DNA from 2 places in the Thalassospira sp. SM2505 genome. Region 1 is predicted to be linked to the other one. Evidence: riboswitches for the same ligand, from Rfam matches in the RefSeq annotation. Region 1 holds a riboswitch; the other holds the start of a gene.
What was found. A riboswitch is a leader RNA that binds a small molecule or an ion and turns the genes downstream of it on or off. The one in region 1 is predicted to bind glycine.
Positions count from the first base shown of each region.

Region 2: it holds a riboswitch for glycine, as region 1 does, so the genes downstream of both, ACTU44_RS20805 (L-serine ammonia-lyase) here and gcvT (glycine cleavage system aminomethyltransferase GcvT) in region 1, are expected to answer to the same signal.

Region 1 covers NZ_CM142731.1:1,019,302-1,026,804, reverse strand. Annotated here, with positions in the region: gene ACTU44_RS04585 (hypothetical protein) at 1-372, opposite strand, end outside; gene ACTU44_RS04580 (protein phosphatase CheZ) at 581-1,501, opposite strand; gene gcvPB (aminomethyl-transferring glycine dehydrogenase subunit GcvPB) at 1,704-3,200, opposite strand; gene gcvPA (aminomethyl-transferring glycine dehydrogenase subunit GcvPA) at 3,197-4,552, opposite strand; gene gcvH (glycine cleavage system protein GcvH) at 4,555-4,926, opposite strand; gene gcvT (glycine cleavage system aminomethyltransferase GcvT) at 4,997-6,109, opposite strand; glycine riboswitch at 6,169-6,277, opposite strand; glycine riboswitch at 6,281-6,381, opposite strand; gene ACTU44_RS04555 (hypothetical protein) at 6,472-6,984, opposite strand; gene ispH (4-hydroxy-3-methylbut-2-enyl diphosphate reductase) at 7,285-7,503, shown strand, end outside.
Region 2 covers NZ_CM142731.1:4,447,996-4,455,498, forward strand. Annotated here, with positions in the region: gene ACTU44_RS20780 (aspartate aminotransferase family protein) at 1-36, opposite strand, end outside; gene ACTU44_RS20785 (phosphotransferase enzyme family protein) at 33-1,034, opposite strand; gene fabG (3-oxoacyl-ACP reductase FabG) at 1,348-2,127, shown strand; gene ACTU44_RS20795 (YajG family lipoprotein) at 2,225-2,887, shown strand; gene ACTU44_RS20800 (dihydrofolate reductase family protein) at 2,951-3,490, opposite strand; gene ACTU44_RS20805 (L-serine ammonia-lyase) at 3,653-5,095, opposite strand; glycine riboswitch at 5,297-5,391, opposite strand; gene gpmI (2,3-bisphosphoglycerate-independent phosphoglycerate mutase) at 5,679-7,271, shown strand; gene ACTU44_RS20815 (murein hydrolase activator EnvC family protein) at 7,249-7,503, shown strand, end outside.

The DNA of each region.
Region 1 (7,503 bases):
GCTGCTGTCAAAATCGCATTCAAATGTCGGGTTGGTGTGCTTTGCAATGAAATGCACAACCCCTTCGCGGAAGGAACCCTTGATCGGCGACCAGCTCATGAACACGCCACCGCGGCCGTCATATTCACGAATGTCCGGGTCCCGCGCCAGTTCCTGAAAACTGTGGCCAAGATCCTCGGTCGCGCCAGCAACCAGCCACGACGGCTTCAAGCCGCCATGCCACAACAGATACACACCACCCACACCGTTCAGACCGAGTTCTCTGATGTCATCAATCATGAACAGGCGGTAATAATCCCCACGCGGGCTTTTGCGCCATTTAATGTCCTGAGCCTTAGGCTGGCGAATAGCACCAAGAGACCAAAATCCCATAGCAACCTCCAAGCACGCCAAAACACGTGCAACCGAATGTCACACGCATCCCAACAACGCTTCTTATTCTTATAGGTATAAACATACCCCAACATATGTAAACGATTGGTTGACATCACATGTCAGCAAATCGCCTGAATCCTTCTTCTGCGGAAGGATTGGGTATGTCTGTTACCCAGATATAGGACAGAAAACAAGGTTTTCATCCTCAATCGAACAATTTGTCGATATCGTCCTGACTGATCCCCTCTCCTTCAAGTTGCGGACCATTCAAAAGATCCGCATCTTCAATCAGGTTTTCTTTACTCGCACCCTCGGGCACAGGAAGATCAGCAAAGGCATCCTCGCCCCAGATCAGGATCATGTTGTGGACACGTTCTTCAACAAATTCGAGCGTGCGCACGACCTTATTGATGCGCTGTCCGGTAATGTCCTGGAAGTTACAGGACTCAAAGATTTTTGTGACGATAAAGGCGATCTGTTCGACGTGATCAGCAACAAAGTCACTGGGCGCAGAATTCTTGAGCGTCATCGCCAGATCATCAATCTGTTCGGCAGATTCCAGAATGGTATGCGTTGCCATTTCCGTATCCTTGACGATGGCATCAAGCTCGGAGGCCGCACTGACCAGACGGTCATCAGACGCCTTTGGATGGCGTAACGATGCGATCTGGATCTTTGCCTTATGGATATGCTCGTTCATTTCTTCGATCTGGGTACGAATCAGTTCCAGATCATCACGGTCAGGCTCGGACGCCCCCGGGCGGTTGCTATGCGTAAAGTTGCTTGAAACCGGTTCGGGCAGCTCGTCGATCGGCGCATCATTTGATGCAACCGGTGCAGCGACCGGCGCGTCGGCACTGATTGTTGCCCCGGATGCAACCGCTTCGCGCAGTTGGGATACTTCGCCGCGAAGGGCCCGGATTTCGTCAAGAACAGCTTGTGTCAAACCAGAAGGCTCTGCTGTTGCAGCCGGAGACGGCAAGGATGACGGCATGGCTTCACCTGCGCCCATCCCGCTTTCCAGCGTCGGATCAAAGAACGAGTCCGACCAATCTTCAACGACCCCACCTGTCCGCTCTTTTAACCGACGTTCGGCAGTAAACACCTTCTGAACACGACGAGACATGATTGACTTCAAACCTCCAGAACGGGCGCAGCCCATTCACAAAATCCCCAAACGCACCGTTTGACGGCGTCGTTCATTACCTTTCGAACAAGTATAAAGGTGCAGATTGCAACAAGTCCAATGGGTTTCAAGTACAAGTCCTTGAAAAAGAACACCCCGGCCATGGACCGGGGTGCTCGCAATCTTAAAGCAGCCTTGCGTATCAAGCCGTTTCCGGTTGCCAGCGCAACACAGGCTTGCGCGCCGCTGCCGTTTCATCAAGACGACGACGCGGCGTCAGGTAAGGTGCGTTCTTGAAGAACTCTGCATCACCCGACTCGGCCTTTGCGACCAGTGCCAGTACTGCATCACAGAACTGGTCGATCGATTCCTTGGTTTCGGTTTCGGTCGGCTCGATCAGCAATGCACCATGAACGACCAGCGGGAAATACATCGTCATCGGGTGGAACCCTTCGTCGATGATTGCCTTGGCAAGATCCAGCGTCGAAACACCGGTATCTTTCAGGAAGCTGTCGTCAAACAGGGCTTCATGCATGCAATAGCCCGGGAACGCCACGCTGAGCTTTTCCTTGAGACGGGCAAGCAGATAGTTGGCATTAAGAACAGCATCACCCGACGCCTGACGCAGACCATCCGCACCGTGGCTTTTCATATAGGTCAGGGCACGAATGAACATGCCCATCTGGCCATGGAAGCCTTTCAGACGGCCAAACGGCTTCATGCCGTCATTTTCGTCTGCGGTTTCAACCAGATGGAAGCCGTTTTCATTGCGCACGACATAAGGGATCGGTGCGAACGGCGCCAGGGCATCGGAGAACACAACCGGCCCGGAACCCGGTCCGCCACCACCATGCGGAGTGGAGAAGGTCTTGTGCAGGTTGATATGCATCGCATCAATGCCAAGATCGGCCGGGCGAACACGACCAACAATGGCGTTGAAGTTCGCACCATCGCAATAGAAGTAACCACCAGCCGCGTGCACCAGATCGGCGATCTTGCGCACATCACGTTCGAACAGGCCGCAGGTATTCGGGTTGGTCAGCATGATACCGGCGACATCGTCACCAAGCTTGGCCTCAAACGCCGCCAGATCAACACGGCCATCCTCGGTTGCCGGGATTGAATCAACCGTAAAGCCACATGCAGCCGCGGTTGCCGGGTTGGTCCCATGGGCCGATTCCGGCACCAGAACACGACGGCGGTTTTCGCCACGGGCATCAAGGGCCGCACGAATGGCCATCATGCCGCAAAGTTCACCCTGTGCACCGGCAGCCGGTGACATGGAAACTGCCGGCATCCCGGTCAGAACCAGCAACCAGTGTGCACACTGGTCGATCAGTTCAAGCGCACCCTGAACCGTGCTTTCGGGCTGCATCGGATGCAGATCGGAAAGACCGGGCAAACGCGCAACCTTTTCATTCAGGCGCGGGTTGTGCTTCATGGTGCAGGATCCCAGCGGGAAGAAACCGGAATCAATCCCGAAATTCTTCTGCGACAGGCGGGTAAAGTGGCGAACCACCTGCGGTTCGGACAAGCCCGGAAGACCGACATTGCTGTCACGATCAAGGCCTGCAAGGCGCGACTTCGTACCTTTCGGCTCTGGCAGATCAACGCCGGTGCGGCCTGGCTGACCCTGTTCAAAGATCAGCTTTTCTTCCAGAACAAGTCCACGGTTGCCGGTATGGGTTGTAAACGTCATGCCAGCGCCTCCTTCAATGCGGACGCAAGGGCCGCGATATCTTCATCGGTATTGGTTTCAGTAACCGCCACCAGCAGGTAATTATCCAGATCAGAACGGTTCGGATAAAGACGCGACAGTGGAACACCACCAAGAACACCCTTGGCGACCAGTGCCTCGACAACCTCGGCTGCCGGTTTGGCAAGCTTGACAGTGAACTCGTTAAAGAAGCTGTCATTCACAACCGATGCACCAGCGACGGAATCAATTGCATCCGCAGCCTTGCAGGCATTTTCGTGGTTCAGGATTGCCAGGCGACGATAACCGTCTTCACCAAGCAGGCTCATGTGAACCGTGAATGCCAACGAGCACAGACCGGAGTTGGTGCAGATGTTCGATGTCGCCTTTTCGCGGCGGATATGCTGTTCACGGGTCGAAAGTGTCAGAACAAAACCACGCTTGCCATCCTGATCCACCGTCTCGCCACAGAGACGACCGGGCATCTGGCGTACCAGTTTCTGGGTGGTGGCAAACAGACCGACATATGGCCCGCCATAGTTCAGCGCATTGCCGATTGACTGGCCTTCACCGCAAACGATGTCGGCACCGAAGCTTCCCGGTGACTTGATCGCGCCGAATGCAACAGCCTCGGTAAAGACGACAACCAGAAGCGCGCCCTTGGCATGGCAAAGATCTGCAAGCTGGGTGTGGTCCTGAATACGACCAAAGACATCCGGGTACTGCACAACAACGCAGGCCGTCTGATCATCAATCAGTTCGCCCAGTTCCTCGACAGTTGCCTGCTGTTCCGGGTTGCCGTCACGTCCGGCAACTTCGGTATCGCTGTACTGGCAATAGGTCTCGGTGACTTCGCGGTAATGCGGATGCAGACCGCCCGAAAGAACGGCCTTTTTGCGACGGGTCGCACGGCAAGCCATCAGGACAGCCTCGGCACAGGATGTTGCACCATCCCACATCGATGCGTTGGCCACATCCATACCTGTGATCGATGCTACCTGGGTCTGGAATTCGAACAGATACTGCAACGTGCCCTGGGCGATTTCCGGCTGATAGGGTGTATAGGCCGTCAGGAATTCACCGCGCTGGATGATGTAATCAACCGTTGCAGGAACATGGTGACGATAGGCACCTGCACCCAGGAAGCTTGGCACACTTGATGCGCCGATGTTTTTGGCGGCAAGCGCCTGCATGTCGCGTTCGACCTGCATTTCGCCAAGATGGCTGGGCAGATCAACCGGTGCATCAAGCAATGCGCCCTCGGGCACATCACAGTAAAGTTCATCGACTGATGACGCCCCGATGGTTTCAAGCATCACGGCGCGATCAGCGCGTGTCAGTGGAAGATAACGCATACTTACAGACCTTCGACGAAGTCTTTATAGGCTGCTTCATCCATCAGCTCGTCGAGCTGGGATTCATCAGTCAGCGACATTTTAAAGAACCAGCCATCGGTTTCCGGTGCTTCATTCACCAGCGCCGGATTGGCATCAAGTTCTTCGTTTACTTCAACAATTTCACCATCAAGCGGCGCATAAACATCACTTGCGGCCTTGACCGACTCAACGACGGCGGCATCGCCATCCTTGGTCAGTTTCTTGCCGATTTCCGGCAGCTCGACATACACGATGTCGCCAAGCGACTGCTGTGCGTAATCGGTGATGCCAACGGTTGCGATACCGTCTTCAAGCTCGATCCATTCATGTTCCTGCGAGAATTTCTTAGCCATTGTCTTAGTCCCTGTTGATCGTTTGTCTGCCGCGCGGCGATCCGCCGCACATTCTCAAGAATTACGGCGATTAGCCGCGGAAATAGCGATGCGGTGCGAACGGAAGTTCAACAACCTCTGCCGGACGGGCCTTGCCACGCACCATAAGATCGACCTTGGTACCCGGCTCGGAAAATTCAATTGCCACATATCCCATTGCAATCGGACCATCGACCGTCGGACCAAAACCACCGCTGGTGATTTCGCCGATTTCTTCGCCGTCGCTGTTCAGAATCGGGGTATGTTCGCGGGCGGGCGCCTTGCCTTCCGGCTTGATGCCGACACGTTTGCGGTCTGCACCATTTGCAAGCTGATCAAGGATGACATCCGCGCCCTTGAAGCCGCCCTCTTCACGACGGCGTTTGTTGATGATCCAGTTCAGATCGCCTTCAACCGGCGTCGTCGTGGTATCGATATCATTGCCATAAAGGCAAAGTCCGGCTTCCAGACGCAGCGAATCACGTGCGCCAAGACCGATGGCTTCGACTTCGTCCTCGGCCAGCAACTTGCGCGCAAGCTCCTCGGCACGGTCATTGGGAACGGAAATCTCGTAGCCGTCTTCGCCGGTGTAACCGGAACGGGTCACAAAGCAGGCGATCCCGGCAATCTCGATCTCGGCAAAACTCATGAATTTGAGATCGGCAACTTCCGGCGCAAAGCGTGCAAGAACCTTGGCAGCTTCCGGGCCCTGAAGTGCCATCAACGCACGATCATCAATCTCCTCAAGAGCAACACCATCACCAAGGTTGGCGCGCATGTGAACGATGTCGTCATCCTTGCACGCTGCGTTGATCACAAGAAACAGACTGTCACCGGCATTGGTGATCATAAGATCGTCAAGGATCGTGCCGTCATCCTGGGTAAAAGCCGAGTAGCGTGTGCGACCCGGTTTGAGGATCGCGATGTCTCCGGGCACGAGCTTTTCAAGCTCGGCCACACGGTTTTCACCGGTCAGGCGAACCTGCCCCATGTGTGACACGTCAAACAGGCCCGCTTTGGCACGGGTATGAAGATGTTCACCCTTAACGCCGAGCGGATATTGCACCGGCATATCATAACCGGCAAACGGCACCATCTTGGCGCCAAGTTCTACATGGAGGTCATAAAGGGCTGTTTTAAGCAGTTCGGTCTGATGATCGGCCATCAAGCTCTCCCGGACAGTCGTTGCGAAACATAGCCGACCAATGGCCAACCACATTCCCCCTCTGTCTTGGAGCCTGAAAGAATCACAGCCGACTTGTCGTGACGGTCTGCTTACATCTTCGGCGAGGCGGTCACCGGCATTCATTCTGATGCCGCCTGCTTTCCAGAGTCCCATCTCCCCGCGGTCCGTTTGCCTGAGAGTTTCCGGGGTGGTTGCTCCTTCGGCGTCCGCGCAATCCGTTATGGACCGTGGCACTCTCCCACGGGGATCACTTGGGTATGCGTCCTTATACGTATTTCAATCTCGGTCGACCAGCCCCAAAATTCAGGCAATCGTCAGACCGGAATTTCAACCTTGCGACGTCAGTTCGTCCCGAAACGACGATTATAGTCGAGCTGATCCGCACTTAGCTGGAAACCAAGGTAAATCTCGTAATCCGGTCCGGTCCAGACATCATCAAGTGGCACCGACAATGTTACCTGCTCGTCACGGAAACGAGCCATATTGAGGTTATCGGCAAACGGCATTGTGACATCAAACACCGATTTCTGCACAAAATTGCCCGCAGGATCACGAAGCGCCACGAAATATTTAAAGGACGCGCTGCGCTCCTGCGCAGCCGGGCCAAGCTCGGCGGTGATGATCGGACTGATGATGACATCAAGCGTCTTGTCACCCAGATCATAACCGCAATCACCAAGATAGCCCGTGAACTCGGCCTCGACGATCACATCGGTCAGATCCTTGCCCGCGCCATTGAACTGGACAAGCTTTGCGGTGTCCTTTGGCAGATAGGCAGCCGGGCACGTCGGAACGGGCTGCTCTTCAAACGGGTTACCGCTGCACGCAGCCAGCAATCCTCCAAGCGAGACCATACCTAATGCGCATACGCGCCGCAGTCCGTTACCGATTGTCATCCAAGCCTCTATCAAACCATCTGTTTTCTGACATGTGCAAGATCAGCACTGTCCGCGCGCAGTCTATTCTCTCACTTGAACGGGCACAACCCGCTTCGGATATTGTCACAAGATGAAAACATCAAAATCTGCGAAATTCATGGCTTCTCGATCCATGCTGAGTCATTGCGCCACAAGATCAGGCAGGTTATGTAACGAGAACGCTTGAATAACTGCGCCGGGACAGCCCGGCACATTTTGGAAACCGGACCCCGTATCATGTCAGATAAAGCCAGTCTTCGGATCGTTCTTGCCAACCCGCGCGGCTTTTGCGCCGGGGTAGATCGCGCGATTGAGATCGTTGAAAAGGCGCTCGAAAAATATGGTGCGCCGGTTTATGTCCGTCACGAGATCGTCCATAACAAATTCGTTGTCGACCGCCTGCGCGATATGGGTGCCGTTTTCGTCGATGAACTTGATGCTGTTCCCGATGGCGTA
Region 2 (7,503 bases), 1.2 Mb from region 1:
GGCATTCATATCAAGGATGGGGCGCACCTCGGTCATGATACCCCCTCTGCCGCAAGATAGGTTTCCGCCATCGCAAGGGTTCCGCTGGTGAAATCGGTTCCCATTTCCTGGGCCGTTGGTGTTTCCGGATGACTTGCAATCCATGCCGTCAGCAACAACCGTCTCAGCATCACGAAACTGTCGAGCATCTCGTGATCTGCTTTGGAAAATGGCGCGATGGTTCGATACCCCTCCACCCAGGCTTCCTTGAGTGCCGGAATGATCGGGTCCAGTTCGATAAAGCTGATGGCTGCGGCAAAGTCATAGCCAAACCAGCCAAAGCCACAATCGTCAAAATCAATGACACCAAGCCGGTCGCCATCGGCCAGCAAGTTGGCAAGACGCAAATCCGCATGGATCAGTCCAAACCGCTCACTCCCCATCCCGAAGGCCATAAGTTTCTGATCCAGATGGCGACAAACCTGTTCCAGACGAGCCAGCCCGTCCGGGTCCAGCCCCGGTGCAGCACGCCAGTCCCCCCAATGCGGTGTTGCGCCAAGGGTGGTGTCAAATGTCCAGCTTTTGCGCACAAAATTCACCGAACGCGACCATTTCCGGGCATGACCATGCAACCGGGCACTAATCGCACCCAACTTGAAAAACCCGTCGATCAAGGCATCATCGGCGGATGGTTCATCGCCCTTCATGAAATCAAAGGCCACCACATGGCGGGTAACGCCATCCTGATCAAAACCGGCCACCAGTGATCCGTCACTGCGCAAGCGCGGTTTGGGCGTATCGACCACGTCAGCCGCGCGCAAGGCATTGATCCAGGCAAGTTCGGACTCGATTTCGGAACGGGTGTGATAACCGGGCCGGTGTACCCGCAAGATCATCCTGGCACCCGTATCCGGATCGGTCGCAAGGAAGGTGGCGTTTTCCGAAACCGTCAAAAGCGACACGATGCTGTCAGGCCCCATACCCCAGCCGCCCAAAACCGATATTGCACCAGCCTTAAGGGCAGCAATCAGCTCGTCATCGTAAATTCCGCCCAATATTGGCCTCCCTCATTCCCAAGCTGAAACCGTCTCGAAACCTGATCGGGTGACTGCCATCAAAGCCGTTGAAAACTGTCGGCATTGGCCCAAGGCATCCGTCACGCATTTCACCGGATAAGCCGTTTTAGACGGCCTTCTGTGAATATTGTGCTCTAAAATGTGTAACTTGCAACATTTTTTGTTGCATCACGGAAAAATTGCCCCGATCATCTGAAAAACATAACGCACCGCACAATCAGGGACGACGCACCCGTCAGACGCTTTTCAAATGCATCGACCGGCGTGCCGTGACTTCATGAAAGGATCCCTCATGCTGACTTCAATTTCCGGAAAAAGCGTCATCGTTACCGGTGGCTCCAAGGGCATTGGCAAGGGCATCGCCAGCGTCTTTGCAAAACAGGGCGCAAAGGTCATGGTTGTGGCCCGCACCGAAAAGGATGCGGTCGTAACGGTTGAGGAAATCAAGGCTGCCGGTGGTACAGCGGATATGTTTCTGTGTGATGTCGCAGATTGGGATCAGGTCATGGGCATGGCGGAATACACCGCAAAGACCTTTGGCGGGATTGATATCCTGTGCGCCAATGCCGGTATCTTCCCGCAGGTCAAAATGATTGAAATGGGTGCAGATGACTGGGATCAGGTCATGTCGACCAACCTCAAAAGCAGCTTTCTCTGCGTAAAGGCCTGCATTCCCTATTTCGAGAAAGCCGGCAAAGGCCGGGTCGTGATCACCTCGTCCATAACCGGTCCGGTCACCGGCTATCCCGGTTGGGCGCATTACGGTGCGTCCAAGGCTGGTCAGCTTGGTTTCATCCGGACTGCCGCAATGGAACTGTCGCGCTATAACACGACGATCAATGCCGTGATGCCGGGCAATATCATGACCGAAGGTCTGGCTGATCTTGGACAGGATTACCTGGACTCGATGGCGAACTCGATCCCGCTCAAACGTCTGGGCAGTGTCGAGGACATCGCCAATGCCGCCCTGTTCTTTGCATCCGACGAGGCCGCCTATATCACCGGCCAATCCATTATCGTCGACGGCGGACAAATCCTGCCTGAATCGCTTGATGCACTGGGCGAGATCTAAGCAAAAAACGAGATACTCACCCGGGAAACACAATTTAAATTTGCATCCCCTTTCCCCTTTGGATACTGATATTTTCAGTATTCAGAGGGGATTTATCATGAAACTTCATCACCTTAAGATTCTCGCAGTGCTCGGCTGCGTTGCGTTCCTCGGGGCTTGCGCAACATCACGAAGTGTCGTTCAAATCGAACAACCAGACACCATTGAAAACCCCGCCGAAGGGACCGAGGTCAGAATTCTGGAAGTGAACGACAACCGTCAATTCCAGATTGACCCGCCCAGTCCGGATATCCCCTCACTTGCCAATGACGAAATTGATAACAAGTCGATCACGTCCCGCGCCTATGCGCGTAAACGCAACACCTATGGCATGGCCTTGGGCGATGTGCTGATCCCCGAAGGCAAGACCGTCGCCGACGCCATTGCCAAAACGGTCGAAAACGGATTCCAGGCAGCAGGATACCGTGTTTTGACACCAGAAGATCCGAATTACGCCAGCGCCGCCGATGTCAAAGTTGATATTTCGGAATTCTGGTCATGGTTTGAACCCGGCTTCTGGCAAATCACCATACACAATCGCAGCGACATAACCTTAACTGCCGACAATATCACCCAGTCTGGCCCTATCAGGATCAAAGAGCAGTACAACGAGAACATGCAAATGGCGCTCGATAGCGATTGGCAGAAAAGTGCAATCAACGCTTTAAAGCAGGTTCGCGAAAAAATCACCGAACAGCTCTTGGCGCTTTCAGAAAAATGATCGGCCTTTAAGCCGAAACGTGGTGAACCAAAAACCGCGCCGTTTGGGCGCGGTTTTTGTCATTCAGATATCATGCAACCCATACTGGCTGCGGACCACGCCGGAATTATAGCGCTCTGACGCCAGAAGTCGGGGTTTGATACCACCGGCATCGCGCCCGAACAGCGATATGCCATCGCCGAGCACTTCGGGTACCGTAAAGATATCAAGCTGGTCGGCAAAGCCGCCAAACAGGAACTGCGTCACCACGCTGCCCCCGCCAACAACCCAGATATCCCCGTCCCCATTCCGACTGTCGCGAAGCTGATCGACAAGTTCGATAATGCTGCCGCCATAGGCCTCGATATTTGCCGGGCGGTCTTCGGGAAGATCGCGTGATGTCAGAACGATGGTGCGGCGAGCCTCGTACGGCCAGTCACCAAATTCCATGACCTGATCAAAGGTGTTTCTGCCAATGATCAATGTGCCAACGGAGTCCAGAAAGTCATCAAAGCCAAACTCGGCCGGATCATATTGATCCAGCCAGTCAACCGCACCATTGGTGCGCGCAATGAAGCCATCCAGACTGACCGCGATATATATGCGGAACAGCTTTTTGCCCATGTCTATGTCCAACCTTTGATGGGGTCTTTGCCCCTTTTTTTGGTTCACCGATCATAGCAGATTATCAACCGGGAGTGACAAGAAAGCAGAAACCGGCACTGTTTCCATCACCACCCGATTGTCAGAAACCGCTGTTTTCCGCCCTATTCTTCCGAACAGGGGTTAACATTCGACAACGTTGACATTAACCGCAAGCCCGCCCTGACTGGTTTCCTTGTACTTGCTTTGCATGTCGAGTCCCGTCTGGCGCATGGTTTCGATCACACGATCAAGCGAGACGGTGTGCTGTCCGTCGCCGCGCAATGCCAGACGTGCGGCATTGATCGCCTTGACCGCCCCCATTGTATTGCGTTCGATACAGGGCACCTGCACCAAACCGCCAATCGGATCACAGGTCAGGCCAAGGTTATGTTCCATCCCGATCTCGGCAGCATTTTCGACCTGTTCGGGTGTGCCGCCCAGAACGGCACAAAGTGCGCCCGCTGCCATCGAACAGGCAACACCGACCTCGCCCTGGCATCCGACCTCGGCTGCCGAGATCGAGGCACGCTTCTTGTAGATCGAACCGATTGCAGCAGCAGTTAAAAGGAATTCGCGAATTTTGGCCTGGCTGGCATTGGCCCCAAACCGTTCATAATAACGAAGTACCGCCGGGATCACCCCGGCTGCCCCGTTGGTCGGAGCCGTCACGACGCGCCCGCCTGCGGCATTTTCCTCGTTCACGGCAAGGGCATAAAGATTGACCCAGTCAATCACGGTCAAAGGATCGCGAAGGCCCGCCTCGGGTTTATCTGTCAGTTCGTGATAAAGCTTGGATGCACGCCGTTTCACATTCAGCCCGCCGGGCAAAATACCGTCCGTTTTGCAGCCACGATCAATACAATCCATCATCGCCCGATGCACGCGATCGACAAATTCATATGTCTCGTCCGGGCTGCGCCAGCTTTGTTCATTTGCCATCATGATTTCGGCAATCGAACGCCCTTCGCGCTTGCAGATCGCCATCAATTCATCGGCTGATCCGAACGGATGGGGCAATGTGATGTTATCACCGGAATATTCCGCCCCGCGATCATCACCAGACACAATAAATCCGCCGCCAACTGAAAAATATTCCTGTTCGTGGATTTTCACCCCGTCACGATCAAAGGCCGTGATCCGCATGCCATTGGGATGTTGCGGCAAGGTCTCGGTAAAATGGAAAACAAGATTGGTCTCGCGGTTAAAGGCCACCGGATGCTGCCCGTAAAGTTGCAGCTCGGAACTGGCATCAATTGCCGCCATGGTCGGGGCCACATCATCGGGATCCACACTGCGCGGACGTTGCCCTGAAAGGCCCATGATCACGGCGGTATCGGTCGCATGTCCCTTACCCGTCAGGGCAAGAGATCCATAAAGATCGACCACAACGCTGCCGGTTGCGCTCAAAAGATTGCGGGCTTCAAGTTCAAGGCAGAAGCGGTAACCCGCCCGCATCGGACCAACCGTATGCGAACTCGATGGGCCAATCCCGATGGTATAAAGATCAACAACAGAAAGGTTTACGTCTTGCACAGATCCGTCTTGCGATCCCGAAGCGGGACCGGTGGCGGTATGGGTGGTCATAAGGGCCTCCTTCACGGCTCTTGAACGCGCGAAATCTCGCGCCGTTTGCGAACCGGTGTCTTGCCCCCTCTGTCCCTTGACCTGAGATTGTGCGCCTGCCTGCCAAAAACAATGTCAGCCAACAGGTTTTCATCCTTCGGTGGAAACCGGGTGCCGGGCACAATGAACATGCACGCCATCCGTTTTCTCTCTCCAGAGCCTCTATCCGCGACGGTCCATCTGCCTGAGAGTTTTATGGGGCTATTGCTCCTTCGGCGCCGGCCATGCGGATGACCGGGCTCTCCCGTCGTGGTGCGAAACGCCATTTCTGCCGTCTCTGAGGATCACCGTTGGAACGCAGAGTATCTGTGTCTGCAAACCCTGTCAAAAAGCAGCTTTGCACCTGCAAAAAATTCCCGGCACGGGTACTGTTTCGCGGCCACATTCATGCTAAATTGCCGGAATTACGCATGTGCCTGTTGCGAGTAACGGTTGACCCACCCTGCCCGCGCAACAGGATTGATGGCGAACCGTCCCGTAAGTCACCATATTTACTGGTAATTATTTACGGGTAATTCAGCCTTTATCTCTATCAGTGGGGTTTATGAACGTGACTGTATCGAATTCCGTAAAGCGCCCGCGCCCGGTGGTGCTGTGCATTCTGGACGGCTGGGGTTATCGCGAAGAAACCAAGGACAACGCCGTTGCCTTGGCCAATACGCCTGTCTGGGATGCGCTTTATGCCAATAACCCGACCGGTTTCCTCAAGGCGTGCGGTCTGGATGTTGGCCTGCCCGAAGGCCAGATGGGCAATTCGGAAGTCGGTCACATGAATCTTGGGGCGGGCCGTGTGGTCATGCAGGAACTGCCCAAAATTGATGAAGCCGTCAAAACTGGCTCCATTGCCGATACCGACACCGTCAAAAAGATTATCGCGACCCTGAAAGACAGCAATGGCGTCTGCCACATTGCCGGTCTTCTGTCCGAAGGTGGCGTTCATTCCCATCAGGCCCATATGGCCGCCCTTGCTAAAATCATCGCGGGCGCTGATGTGCCGGTGAAAATTCACGCCTATCTTGATGGTCGCGACACGGCACCGAAAAGTGCTGCCAAATTCCTTGAAAAATTCCGCGCCCTGATCGGCGATGCCGACGTTGAAATCGTGACCGTTACCGGGCGCTATTACGCCATGGACCGCGACAACCGTTGGGAACGCGTCAGTCAGGCCTATTTCACGATGGTGCAGGGCAAAAATTACGCCGATGGCCGTACGGCTGAAAGTGCCGAAGCCGCCATTGCCAATGCCTATGCCAAAGACACCACCGATGAATTCGTTCTGCCGACAGTGATTGGTGATTTCGATGGCATCAAGGATGGCGATGGCCTGCTGATGACCAACTTCCGTGCCGATCGCGCCCGTGAAATCCTGGCAGCCCTGTGCGCTCCGGAATTCGATGGCTTTGATCGTGGCACGCCGGTCAAGTTCGCAGTACAGGCTGGCATGGTCGAATATTCGTCCGAACATGCCAAATACATGGATGCGATCTATCCGCCCCAGACCCTGCCGAACATCTTTGGCGAAGTGGTTTCCAAAGCCGGTCTGAAGCAGCTTCGTATTGCCGAAACTGAAAAATACCCGCATGTCTCGTTCTTCTTTAACGGTGGCGAAGAACAGGTCTTCGAAGGCGAAGACCGTATTCTGGTCGCATCACCAAAAGTCGCGACCTATGACCTTCAGCCGGAAATGTCCGCCCCCGAAGTGACCGAAAAACTGGTTGCTGCGATCAAGTCGGAAAAATACGACGCGATCATCCTGAACTTTGCCAATCCCGACATGGTCGGCCATAGCGGCATTCTGTCTGCGGCCATGAAGGCGGCCGAGGCCGTTGATACCTGCCTTGGCAAAGTGATTGATGCGATCAAGTCGGTTGGTGGTGTCGCCTTTGTGACTGCCGATCACGGCAATTGCGAAGTCATGGTCGATCCTGAAACCGGCGAACCGCACACGGCACATACCCTTAATCTGGTTCCGACCATTCTTGTTAACGGTCCGGAAGGGGTAACATTGGAGAATGGGCGTCTTGCCGACGTTGCGCCGACCTTGCTGCAACTGCTTGGCGTCGCCCAGCCAGCCGAGATGACTGGCAAACCGTTGCTTAGGGGCCTGAAACAGAATGATGCGCTTCTTGCGAGCTAAATTTGCTTACAGGATAGCCCTGCCTGCGCTGACCGTTTTTGTGGTTCTTGCGGCAGGCGGGGCAGCGCCTTCTTTTGCCCAATCGCTGCAGAAAGTTGACAAGAAGCTTGATCAACTCGAAAGCCAGCTTTCCGAACAGCAAAAACAGGAAGAGTTCCTGTCGCGTAAATCGCGCGAACTCTGGACCGAGGAACAGGCCCTGCAATCCGAAGCCATTTCGGTTGCCCGGCGG